3 regions of the Planococcus sp. SSTMD024 genome follow, and region 2 is predicted to be linked to each of the others. Evidence: riboswitches for the same ligand, from Rfam matches in the RefSeq annotation. Region 2 holds a riboswitch; each other region holds the start of a gene.
What was found. Region 2 has a riboswitch for lysine ahead of dapA (4-hydroxy-tetrahydrodipicolinate synthase). Riboswitches for the same ligand answer to the same signal wherever they lie in the genome.
Positions count from the first base shown of each region.

Region 1: another riboswitch for lysine. It lies ahead of AB9R92_RS03105 (Na+/H+ antiporter NhaC family protein); the one in region 2 lies ahead of dapA (4-hydroxy-tetrahydrodipicolinate synthase).
Region 3: another riboswitch for lysine. It lies ahead of AB9R92_RS05565 (aspartate kinase); the one in region 2 lies ahead of dapA (4-hydroxy-tetrahydrodipicolinate synthase).

Region 1 is NZ_JBGGNS010000018.1:35,265-39,531, reverse strand. It holds gene AB9R92_RS03115 (sulfite exporter TauE/SafE family protein) at 1-184, shown strand, start outside; gene AB9R92_RS03110 (bifunctional metallophosphatase/5'-nucleotidase) at 198-1,541, shown strand; lysine riboswitch at 1,613-1,794, shown strand; gene AB9R92_RS03105 (Na+/H+ antiporter NhaC family protein) at 1,905-3,479, shown strand; gene AB9R92_RS03100 (sodium-dependent transporter) at 3,679-4,267, shown strand, end outside.
Region 2 is NZ_JBGGNS010000022.1:423,486-427,752, forward strand. It holds gene AB9R92_RS10935 (cell wall-binding repeat-containing protein) at 1-518, shown strand, start outside; gene AB9R92_RS10940 (STAS domain-containing protein) at 651-1,487, shown strand; gene dapA (4-hydroxy-tetrahydrodipicolinate synthase) at 1,529-2,419, opposite strand; lysine riboswitch at 2,546-2,724, opposite strand; gene AB9R92_RS10950 (class I SAM-dependent methyltransferase) at 2,874-3,470, shown strand; gene ypfJ (KPN_02809 family neutral zinc metallopeptidase) at 3,530-4,267, shown strand, end outside.
Region 3 is NZ_JBGGNS010000019.1:339,555-343,821, forward strand. It holds gene AB9R92_RS05560 (succinate dehydrogenase cytochrome b558 subunit) at 1-309, opposite strand, end outside; gene AB9R92_RS05565 (aspartate kinase) at 691-1,917, opposite strand; lysine riboswitch at 2,021-2,195, opposite strand; gene uvrC (excinuclease ABC subunit UvrC) at 2,237-4,030, opposite strand; gene trxA (thioredoxin) at 4,084-4,267, opposite strand, start outside.

The DNA.
Region 1 (4,267 bases), on a different contig from region 2:
TATCTCCCTCGGCAATGTACCGTGGATTTATACGATAGCCATCATCCCATCTGCTTATATCGGGGCGAAAATAGGGGCGACGCTGAACCGCAGCATCAAATCCGAAACGCTGGTCGTGGTGCTGCGACTCGCGTTATTATTACTCGGCCTCCGCTCGATTTACGAAGGAATTTTCAGTTCATAATGAGGTGTTTGACATGAGTGAAACCATCCATATTTATCATACAAACGATTTGCATAGCCATTTTGTGCATTGGCCGCGTATCAAATCCTTGCTGATGGAGCGCAGGCAGTGGCACGAGGAGGCGGGAGATGTGTGTTTGGTGCTCGACATCGGGGATCACGCAGACCGCTCGCATCCTTTTACGGAAGGGACGGCCGGAAAAGGCAATGTCCAGCTGCTCAATGAAGCAGGATACGATGCAGTGACCATCGGCAATAACGAAGGGATCACATTGTCGAAAGCGGAACTGGATGAATTGTATGTCCAAGCTGATTTTTCCGTGGTGGTCGCTAATTTGGTGGACATGGACGGCAAGCAGCCGGAATGGGCGCTTCCGAACCAGATCATCGAAACGAAAGACGGCATAAAAATCGGGCTCATCGCTGCAACCGCAGAGTTCACCCCGTTTTACCGCCGTCTCGGCTGGCAAGTGACAAGCGGCAGGGAAGCGATCAAGCGGGAAGCGGCGGAAATCCACAAATCGGTCGATTTTCTTATTTGCATGTCCCATCTTGGCATCAGGGAAGATGAACTTTTGGCAGCGGAGTGCCCGGAACTCGACATTATCTTGGGCGCACATACCCATCATCTATTCCATCAAGGAAAAGAAATCGGCGGGACCTTGCTCGGCGCCGCCGGCAAGTTCGGCTATTATGTCGGCCATATTGAAATCGATATAGAGACAGGCAAGATGTCAGCGGAAGTGATCGAGACCGACCGTTTGCCGGAAGCCGATGGAGGATTCAATGAATACTTGGTCGGCGTCGGCAAGCAGCAAATGGCTGAGACGGTTTTCTACAATGACCGGCATTTGAAAGCTGAATGGTTCAAGCCATCTCCCATGGCTGAGCTGTTTGGTGAGGCGCTGGTTTCGTTCGCTTCGGCGGATTGCGGACTGTTCAATGCCGGCATTTTCATGGAGGATATGCCTGAAGGGGAAATGACACGCTACGATTTCCATCGCATGCTGCCGCATCCGATCAATCCGTGCGTCATTGATCTCAGCGGCGCGGAGCTTAAGGAAATTTACCTGCAGTCTCTGAATGAAGACTGGCCGCAACTGGAGTTAAAGGGCATGGGCTTTCGGGGTGCGGTGTTCGGCCGCATGATCCATAGCGGTATGGACATGCGCAACCATCAATTGATGGTTGGGGGCAAGCCTGCCGATCCGGACCGTATCTATCGGCTCGCGACACTTGACCTGTTCACATTCGGCTATTTTTTCCCTGCGCTGAAACGTGCACCGAAGAGCTATTTCATGCCGGAGTTCCTGCGTGACGTCTTCGGTGATTATTTCCGCATGAAAACCGTTAAATAGAAGGAACATTCGAAATGGACTGTTAGTTGATTTCACGTGCTTTTTGGGCTATGCTTTTTATGAATTAGATATCGATGGGTAGAGGCTGCAGCCTTCATCAGTAGAATGTGCGAGTTTGACCGCGTAGACCGCATTCGAAAGGGAAGCTTGCCGAAATTACCGTCTCCGGGTCAAGGGGCGGCGATTGGGGGCATTTCGAACAGGGATGCTACTGTCATTTGCAGCAAGTTGCAGATGGAGAGCTACAGGGTTGTTTGATGCTTGTGCACACAGACGAATTGTAGGAAGCCGGTTTATCCATGGGATAAGCCGGCTTTTTTGGTCTAAGCCTTACCATCAAAACGAATAGGAGGAAATCTAATTATGGAAAACACAATCTTTTCAATCCTGCCGCCGATTATTGCGATTGCGATGGTGCTGTTGACGCGTCGTGTGTTGCTGTCGCTCGGCGTCGGCATCGTGGCGGCTGCGCTGATCCTGACATCATTTGCGCCAGTTGAAGCTTTGAACGAATTGTTCACTTCGTTTGCGGTGATCTTTTGGGACGAAGGCTTTAACGCTTACAATGTCTTCATCATTTTGTTCTTATTGCTGCTAGGGGTCATTACGGCATTCGTCAGCTTGTCAGGAGGCAGCCATGCGTTTGCCGATTGGGCATCTGCACGCGTGAAAACACGCCGCGGCGCTAAATTGGTCACCGTGTTTCTTGGCATCTTGATTTTCATCGACGATTACTTCAATGCCCTGGCCGTCGGGCAAGTCGCACGGCCGATTACAGACCGCTATAAAGTATCGCGTGCTAAATTGGCTTATTTCATCGATTCCACTGCGGCGCCGATTTGTGTCGTATCACCCGTCTCAAGTTGGGGAGCTGCGATCATCGGCATCATCGGAACGATTCTGGCTGGACAGACTTTCCTGGAATATTCGGCACTTGAAGCGTTCCTGTGGATGGCACCGATGAACTTCTATGTCATTGCGGCGCTTGCCATCGTGTTCTTCGTCGCAATACGCGATGTGGACTTCGGGGAAATGAAAAAGCATGAACGCTTGGCAATTACCGAAGGCCAGCTCTTCAATCCCGACAAAGTGATTCCTGGGGAAATGAAAGAAGATTTCCCTAACCATTCGCACGGCCGCGTCCGCGACTTGCTATTGCCGATCTTGTTATTGATCGTCGGAACGGTCGCAGCGATGATGTGGACCGGTTATGTAAATGCCGGAGAAGTGTTCGACATTTGGCTCATTTTTGAAAACACCGATGTTCCACTGTCACTGATCACCGGAGGCATCATCGGCGCACTTGCAGCGATTATCCTGTATGCACTGCAAATCAAGCGCAACGAAGCGGCGGAAGCGCATTGGATCGCCAGAGGCATTTGGGCCGGGATCCAGTCGATGGCAGGAGCGGTCTTCATTTTGATCTTCGCTTGGTCCCTGACCTATTTGATCGGCGCTTTGGAAACCGGTACCTATCTTGCTGACGCTGTTGCTCGCGGCAATGTGCCAACCAGCGTCTTGCCTGTCCTATTGTTCTTGCTGGCTGGCGTTATGGCGTTTTCGACGGGCACTTCGTGGGGCTCTTTCGGGATCCTGCTGCCGATTGCCGGAACAATCATGATCCAGGCGGAACCTGACCTCTTGCTGGCGTCGTTGTCGGCTGTACTGGCGGGGGCTGTATTCGGAGATCATTGCTCGCCAATCTCGGATACGACAATCCTGTCGTCGACAGGCGCAGGAAGCAATCATATGGACCATGTGGTCACGCAACTTCCTTATGCATTGACTTCTGCAGCGATTGCCTCGATAGGGTATATCGTCATAGGCTTCACCGGCTCCTTGCCTTTGGCTCTCGGAGTGGTGGCTATTGTCTTGGCAATACTATTCGTTTTTTGGTCTAAACGTACAACCTTAATGGAAAAGCACGGACAGAACTAATATTTGAAAGGCGGAGATATTCTATCTCCGCCTTTTTATTATTGAAGTAATAGTTTTTTTGAAAAACTTTCAGAAATTATCTTTACTTTGAATAAGGTCCTAGTTATACTAAATTTAGATTCCAAAATAATCTGAATATAAACAAACTTCCTATTTTTCTGTTAAAAAATTGGAAGTTTACAACAAAGGGGGAAGAGAAATGGAACGTTCTACGTGGGGAACAAGAGCCGGTTTTATCATGGCGGCGGTCGGTTCAGCAATAGGACTAGGGAATATTTGGCGATTCCCGTATGTAGCATATGAGAATGGTGGGGGCGCATTTTTTATACCGTATTTGTTTGCTCTTTTAACGGCCGGGATTCCAATTCTTATACTGGAGTTCACCATCGGCCATCGTTATCGCGGATCCGCACCACTTTCATTCTTTAGGATGAGCGGCAAGAAAGCAGAATGGCTCGGTTGGTGGGCGATGTTCGTATCGTTTGTCATCTCGGTGTATTACGCGGTCATCATCGCTTGGGCGATGCGTTATACATTATTCTCATTCAATCAAGCATGGGGCGAGGATACAGAAGGATTCTTATTCAATGATTTCCTTCAATTGACAGTGAATCCGGGCGAGACGGGGGGAATCGTCTGGGGCATTTTCGTTCCCTTGGCAATTGTCTGGGTCATCACGCTCGGCATCTTGCTTGCCGGCGTCAAAAAAGGAATCGAAATGGCGAACCGTATTTTCATTCCGACTTTGGTGCTTATCTTTATCATCATCGTTATTCGTGCAGTAACGC
Region 2 (4,267 bases):
TCGTTACGACTGGCGCAAACTTTGCCGATTCTTTGTCGATTTCCCCAGCGGCGGGTTATATTGAAGAACCGATTTTGTTGGTACCCGCTTCAGGCAAAGTTCCAACGGTAGTGGCGGATTATATTAAAGCCAACCAGCCGGAATGGCCATTTATCATCGGCGGTGAAAAAGCGGTCGCTTCGTCAGTGGAAGATTTGTTCACTGAAGAACCGTTGCGCCTTGCAGGTGTCAGCCGTTATGACACAAACCAGGCAATCAATGATTTCATGTATGAAAATGAGTTGTATGATGAAACAGCTGAAATCTATATCGCGACGGGTACGAATTTCCCGGATGCATTATCGGGAAGCGCACTCGCTTCGCTTTATCCAGATCCGCTTGTATTGACTGCCCCAACTCCTACAGCAGCGTCTAAACAACAGATTCAGGATTATTCGACACCGGATACTTTCTACAACATTCTTGGCGGTGAAAAAGCCGTTTCATCTGACACATTGAAAAAATTGTTCGCAAAATAATACCTGAAAAATGCCTGCCATCTGGCGGGCATTTTCTCTCATTAAAAGCAAAAGGCTATTTCTTGTATAGAAGATTAGGTATAATGAATCCGTTGCAAGAAATAAAGTGAGCAGCAATTGACGGAGGTACCAATGGAAAAAGAAATGGCGTTATTCGGGAAACGAGTGGAAGAAGAAAAATATATGATTGCCCAATTAATCCAGGAAGAACGCCTGGCCGCTTTACCGGAGAAAGTTGTGGAAGAAAACCGCAAATTTTCGGAGCTGGTGTTGCAAGAGCGCGTTCGCTTTATTGAACTGCTTGGAAAATCCTTGCAGAATAGCTGCCGCGAAGAAGAAATCATGGCAGACATGGCTGAGTGGGGAACCGCCACCGGGAATTTTTTCTTGGAGCATGGCATGACCTTGGATGTGGCGCTTGCTGAAACGGCGCTGTACCGGAAGCACATTGCGACCTTAATTAAAAGTGAAGGCCGGCGTTCGGCTATTTCCCCGGAAATAACTTATGATGCGGCGGAATTATTGCATGCGCTTCTGGACCATGCGACATATTCCTATACACATGCGTATACGACTTCCTATCAGCGCAAACTCTCAACAGCACGCCAGGAGTTTCTGGAACTGTCGGCGCCTGTCGTTCCAATCAGTGATTCAGTCGCCATTTTGCCGCTTGTCGGCAGCATCGAAATCGACCGGGCGCGTTATATTTTGGAGCGCACGCTCTTGTCGGCCAGTGAATTGGAGATCAGCACATTGATTGTCGATTTATCAGGGGTCATCCGTGTGGATACGATGGTGGCGGAACAAGTCATCAAAATCATCCAGTCGCTCGGGCTGATCGGCGTCGAAGCGGTGTTGACGGGAATCCGGCCGGAGACGGCGCAATCCTTGACTGCGCTCGGCGTGGATGTGCGGACCTTGAACATCGGGGGCAGCTTGAAGCGCGCCTTGGAAAACGTCTATAATTAAAAAAACTTCGCGGACCCTGAAACGGGTCTGCGAAGTTTTTTTTAATTGGTGACCACGTCCTGTTTAGCGGACGGCAGGAATTGCTGCAATGTGGCGATTTCTTCTTCCGTTAAAGCGAGCATCGGCAAGCGTACGCCGCCGACCGGTACGCCCGATAGGTTGAGTGCGGCTTTGACCGGGCTCGGGCTCGGTGCCGCGAACAAGGCTTTCATGGTCGGCAATAATTTGCGGTGAAGCGCCGCGGCGCCGGCTGTATCGCCCATCCGGAACAATTTGATCATCTCTTGCATTTCGTTGCCGATGATATGCGCAGCAACCGAGACGATGCCCGTTCCGCCGACAGAAAGCATCGGCAAGGTCAGGCTGTCATCGCCGCTGTAGACAGCGAAGTCGCTGCTTGTGCGTTCGATGATTTCAGAAGCGGCATCCAGATCTCCGCTTGCTTCTTTTACGCAAGTGATATTGTCAATAAGCGACAGGCGGACAATTGTATCGACCGATAGATTGACGACGCTGCGGCCCGGAATGTTATAGAGCATGACCGGAAGCGTCGTCGCGTTTGCGATCGCTTCAAAATGGCGGTACATGCCTTCTTGTGACGGTTTGTTATAGTAAGGAGTGACGAGCATGATGCCGTCGACGCCTGCTTGCTCTGCTTGCTGGGTCAAGGCGACCGATGCACGCGTGTTGTTCGAGCCGGTGCCTGCGATGATTTTCGCGCGCCCGTCTGCCACGGTGACGACGTGGACGAACAGCGCCACTTTTTCATCTGTCGACAAAGTCGGCGATTCGCCGGTTGTCCCGGCGACGACGATGCCGTCCGAACCGTTATTGATTAGATATTCCACGAGATTTGTTGTTGCCTGAAAATCGATTTCACCGTCTGAGTCGAATGGCGTCGCCATCGCAGTGATCACTTGACCGAATTTCATAGAGAACACACCCTTTTCTAAGTTTTTTTCAAAATTTAGAGGTGGGGGCCGGTCCGGAGTAAACAAAAAGGCAGCAACGGGGGCCCGTTGCTGCCGTTAGAAACAATGTTTACCAATCGTTCCTGTTCGTCAGATAGCCCTCCATATAGTTTCCTATATGACAGTCCTGCACTTATTCAGTGCAGAACCAGCGCACAGGAATATGAGCATCCTGCCGCTTCGGCAAATCCCCCTTTCGGCAATCGTCCCAAGAGCTCATACTCCTCGGATTGCGTACTGATGGTTTTTGCGCCTCTATCCTCGCTCCGCTAAGGAAGCAAGAAATTATTGAATTAGCTGTAATATAACAGAAAGAAATGGGAATGGCAAGAGAAAAAGCATTTTTTATTTTGAAATATGTGGGAGAAGAAGACAGTTCACGAATTTAGTGCAGCAGAGACAAGGAGGCATTCAGATGGACGATCATCAAATGGACCGGCAACTGAACATTCATACGGGGGGCGAGCAGATGGGCTTTAATGCGTCGATGCATGAACACCGTTTCGAAGTGACGCCCTATGCGTGGCTCGACAGATTGTTCAAGGCACATCCGCTGAAAGGACAAGACAGGCTGGTCGATTTCGGAAGCGGCAAGGGCCGCCTGAACTTTTTCGCGCATCATGTGTTTGGGACGCCGTCGGCAGGAGTGGAAGTCGACCCATCGCTGCATGAGGCCTCGCTCCGGAATTTGCAGCGCTTTAAAGGCAAAGCGGACATCGAGTTCATCAACGGCTATGCGCAGGATTATGAAATCCAGCCACAGGACCGCTGGTTTTATTTTTTCAATCCGTTTTCCGATCCTGTTTTCATGACTGTGATGAACAGGATTTTGGCATCGGTGGCCGACTATCCGCGCGAAGTCGAAGTGATTTTATTCTATCCGGCCATCGAGTATACCGATTTCCTTGAGCGGCGCACTGCTTTTGAATTAATCAGCGACATTGCGCTTCCGGCCGATATGGAAGACGCGCGCGAACGATTTGTGGTCTATCGTTTGCCGAGATGGGATTAAAGTTTCCGCTGGAACGGGTATAGCTTTATAAAAATGGATGCGGAAAGAGGGTTTCGGTTATGAAATGGAAAGGGCGAGCGGGCAGCAGGAATGTAGAAGACAGGAGAGGGCGCAGTGTCGGCGGCCCGGTTCTGGCCGGCGGCGGGATCGGCGGCTTGCTGATTGTCTTGCTGATCACGTTTCTCGGGGGCGATCCCGGAGCGATACTTGGCGATGGCGGCGGGGCTTCCAGTTCGGAGCCATACGTGGCGAGTGAGCGGGAAGAAGAACTGGCCGATTTCGTATCGGTTGTCCTTGCGGATACGGAAGAGGTGTGGGCCGAAGTGTTCGCCGAAGAAGGGATGGAGTACGTTGAGCCCACTTTGGTGCTGTTTTCGGGAAGCGTCCAGTCAGCGTGCGGCATGGCCGGCTCTGCGACAGGGCCGTTTTACTGCCCGGCGGATTCCAAGCTGTATATCGACTTGAGCTTTTACGATGAACTCGAGCGCCAGTTCAACGCACCGGGTGATTTCGCGATGGCGTATGTCGTCGCGCACGAAGTCGGCCATCACGTGCAGAACTTGCTCGGCGTGCTCGGGGATGTCCAGCAGGCGCGCAATCAGCTGAGCGAGACCGAATACAATCGATTGCAAGTGCGCCTGGAACTCCAGGCGGATTATTTGTCCGGGGTATGGGCGCATCATGCGCAAGGCATGGGCTATTTAGAGGAAGGCGACCTGGAAGAAGCCTTGGCTGCGGCCAGTGCGGTCGGGGACGATGCGATCCAGAAGCGGACGCGAGGCTACGCCGTTCCGGAA
Region 3 (4,267 bases), on a different contig from region 2:
CCCGGTGTAGCGCTGTGCAACAAACAAGATGTTGCGCATGTAGCTGTAATGGCCCGGGTTATTTTTCGCTGTGAACGCTATGTATAATCCGTAGAAAGCATGATACATGAGCGGCAAGTAAATGACGAAAATCTCCAGGAAAATAACGAATGGAAGATTTGCCATGAAGTGGGCAGCTTGGTTAAACGCTTCCACGCCTTGCGTAGCGAAATGGTTGACGATCAAATGCTGCGTCAAGAACAATCCGATTGGAATGACCCCGAGTAAAGAGTGCAGCCTGCGCATTAAAAATTCACGATTGTTATCCAAAAATTTTACCCCCCTCAAAAACATTAGTTGGCATCGCAAAGTTTTCCTATATTAGGAAAATATCTTCGCGTTGCTATAAGCATCATGTACAAGAATATGACATATTTATTGTACTCCCCCCCTCTAGGAGCGTCAAGGCAAGGAAACCTTTTTAAGCGTATACAGCCTAGGGTTTGTGAAGCTTTTTACCGATATTAAATAGGAAAGAATTCATGAAAAGCTATATTTTCATTTCAAAATAGGCGAGATACAGGCATCCGTTTCAAGGTTTTATAAGCTAATATAGGACCGTGATGGCAAGATTTCAAATTTGAACAAATTGTGAATTTTTACACAAACTTTCGGCAATTCAAAAAAGCCCAGCTAGGCCGGGCTTTTCGTTTATCTGACAGACGCCAGCGTCAGTCCGTATGCTTCGTGGAGCGCATTTGCCGAGCGCTCCATCTCACTCGCCGGGATGACGACAGAGACTTTGATTTCGGATGTGCTGACCATTTTCACGGGCACGTTCTGCCCGCGGAGAATGTCGAACATCTTGGCTGCAACGCCGGGATTCGACACCATGCCGGACCCGACGATCGACACTTTCGCCAAGCCGGTTTCGATATCGATGGCGTTATAGCCGATTTGCCCTTGCGCTTCCGACAACACGCGCTGCGCTTCCGCCAGGCTGTCTTCCTTAATCGAGAAGGAGACGGACGGCGGCAACTCCTCACTGATGCTTTGGACGATAATATCGACATCGATCAAATGATCCGCCAGGACCGTAAATATATTCGCAAGCGACCCGTTGAATGGCTTGGTGTAGCTGACAGTGATGCGGGCGATGCCTTTTTCGAATGCCACACCCCGCACGATTAGATTCTTTTCCACAGTGATCACCTCTTGAATGATAGTTCCCGGTTCATCCGAGTAGCTGGCCCGCACAGATAGGGGCACTTGATTGTTTTTCGCGAATTCCACGGCTCTCGGGTGAAGCACGCCAGCACCGAGGTTTGCCAGTTCGAGCATTTCGTCGTAGGAAATCTGTTCAAGCTTGCGGGCGCCTGTGACGTAACGGGGGTCGGAAGTATAGACCCCGTCGACATCCGTATAGATCTCGCATTTCTCGGCGCCTAAAGCAGCAGCGAGCGCCACCGCGGTCGTATCGGATCCGCCGCGTCCGAGCGTCGTGATGTTGCCGTTTTTGTCGACGCCTTGGAATCCTGCGACCACGCAGAACAAGCCAAGGTCGAGCGCCTCTTCCAAGCGCTGCGTATGGATTGTTTCGATGCGCGCATTGCGCGGGACGGATTCCGTTTCGATTCCTGCCTGCCAGCCTGTGAAACTCAAGGCATCATGGCCGAGTTTCTTGAACGCCATCGCCAACAGCGAAATGGTCACTTGTTCGCCTGTTGCGAGCAGCATGTCCATTTCACGCTTTGGCGGCTCGGCCGAAATCTCTCCTGCCAGACCGAGCAGCGTGTCCGTCGTTTTGCCCATCGCCGAGACGACGATGACAACGCGCTTGCCCTGTTGCTTTTCCTGGATGGCACGTTTTGCCACCCCTAAGATCTTCTCCGGAGACGCCACGGACGTCCCCCCGAACTTCATTACGATTGTTGTCATTCTCTCCACTCCCACTTAAAGTAAGTGGCCCTCAACAAAAAAGAGGCAACTCGCCGATTGCCCGGCAAGCTACCTCTCTTCTCATGTACGATTTCAAACGTCCATGTGAGATAGCCCTCCAGAGTCAAACTCTGACAGCCCTGCATCTCTTAAATGCAGGACCAGCATACGCGCAAGCAGTGCGCCGTAAACTTCGGCGGGCGTCCCTTTCGGCATCCTTCACAGATTCTGCAAATCTCGGAATGCTTACTATTGACGTCCGCTCCTCTATCATCACTTTTTACAAGTGATTCAATTGTGTTATTACAATACCACGAACTTATTCTTGTTGCAACGGCTGTTCCTTGAAATGCTGCTCGATTTCCAAAGCCAGCTTCTCGGGAATGCCGGCCTGCTGGATCTCGCCAGCGTTCGCTTCTTTGATTTTTCGCACGGAACCGAAATGCTTCAGCAATTGCTGCTTGCGTTTCGGCCCGACACCTTGAAGCCCGTCCAGCGCGGATTGAATCGAATTCTTGCCGCGCAATTGGCGGTGGAACGTGATGACAAAGCGGTGGACTTCGTCTTGGATGCGCTGCAATAAATAAAACGCTTCACTTGTGCGCTTGAGCTCCACCATTTCAACCGGACTGCCGTACAAAAGCTGAGACGTTTGGTGCTTGGCATCTTTCGCCAGCCCCGCAATCGGGATATCGAGGCCGAGTTCGTCTTCGACGATTTCGCGCGCCGATTCGATCTGGCCCTTGCCCCCATCGATGATGATCAAGTCGGGCAGCGGCAAGCCATCCTTCAGCACACGGCTGTAGCGCCTGCGGACCACTTCACGCATTGCCGCATAATCATCCGGCTTCTGCGCGGAACGGGTTTTATATTTCCGGTAATCTTTCTTCGACGGTTTGCCGTCTACGAAGACAACCATCGCCGACACGGCATCTGCCCCTTGGATATGGGAGTTGTCGAACGCTTCGATACGCAGCGGCGTATGGATATTCATCGCTTCGCCGAGTTCGTTGCACGCACCAACCGTCCGTTCTTCCTGGCGCTCGAGCAGCTGGAATTTCTCCTTGATGGCGATTTCCGCATTTTTATGCGCGAGCTGGACCAAATCTTTTTTCTTGCCGCGCTGTGGAACGAGTACTTTCGCACCGAGCCATTCTTTCAAGAACTCCTCATCTTCCGCTTCCGGAAGCAGGATCTCATGCGGTTTGATATGATCCGGCTTTTCGTAGAACTGGCCGAGGAAGGTCAAGAATTCTTCTTCCGGGTCGCGGTACAACGGGAACATTGACACTTCACGCTCGATCAGCTTTCCTTGGCGCACGAAAAACACCTGCACACACATCCAGCCCTTGTCGACAGCGTAAGCAAAGACATCTCGGTTGGTAAAATCGTTCATGGCCATTTTCTGTTTTTCCATGACCGATTCGATATGGCTGATCTGGTCGCGGTATTCTTTCGCCCGTTCAAACTCGAGATTCTCTGCCGCCTCGCTCATCTTTTCCGTCAGCTCCTGCTTCACTTCACGAAAGCCGCCGTTCAGGAACCGGCTGATGCCGTCGATCATTTCGCGATACGTATCCTTTTCCACCGGTTTAACACAAGGCGCGAGGCATTGGCCGAGATGGTAATACAGGCATACGCGGTCAGGCATCGTATGGCATTTGCGCAGCGGGTACAAACGGTCCAGCAGCTTTTTCGTTTCGCTTGCTGCATAGGCATTCGGATAAGGGCCAAAATATTTCCCTTTATCTTTTTTCACTTGCCGCGTAATGACCAGTTTCGGATGGCGTTCGCCCGTAATTTTCAAATACGGATAGGTCTTATTGTCTTTCAGGCGGATATTGTATTTCGGGTCATGTTTTTTGATGAGTGTCAATTCAAGGATCAGCGCTTCCTTGTCCGAGGAGGTGACGATGTATTCAAAGTCTTCGATCTCGTTGACAAGCCTTTGTGTTTTCGTGTCGTGGCTGCCCGTAAAATAAGAACGCACACGGTTTTTCAACACTTTCGCTTTGCCCACATAGATAATCGTCCCTTGGCGATCTTTCATCAAATAGCAGCCCGGTTGATCAGGTAAAACGGCGAGTTTATGTTGCATCATTTGACTTTTCATTTTATCACCCTATTTAAAAAACCGGGTTCCACGAATGGGACCCGGTTTTGGAATTATGCGTGTTTTTCAACCAATTCAGCCAAAGCTTCTTTTGGACGGAAGCCGACAACTTTATCGACTGTTTCGCCGTTTTTCATCAAAAGAAGTGTCGGGATGGACATGATGCCGTATTCGCTAGCTGTCTGTTGGTTTTCATCAACATCCAATTTCACGATTTTCACTTTATCATCCATGTCT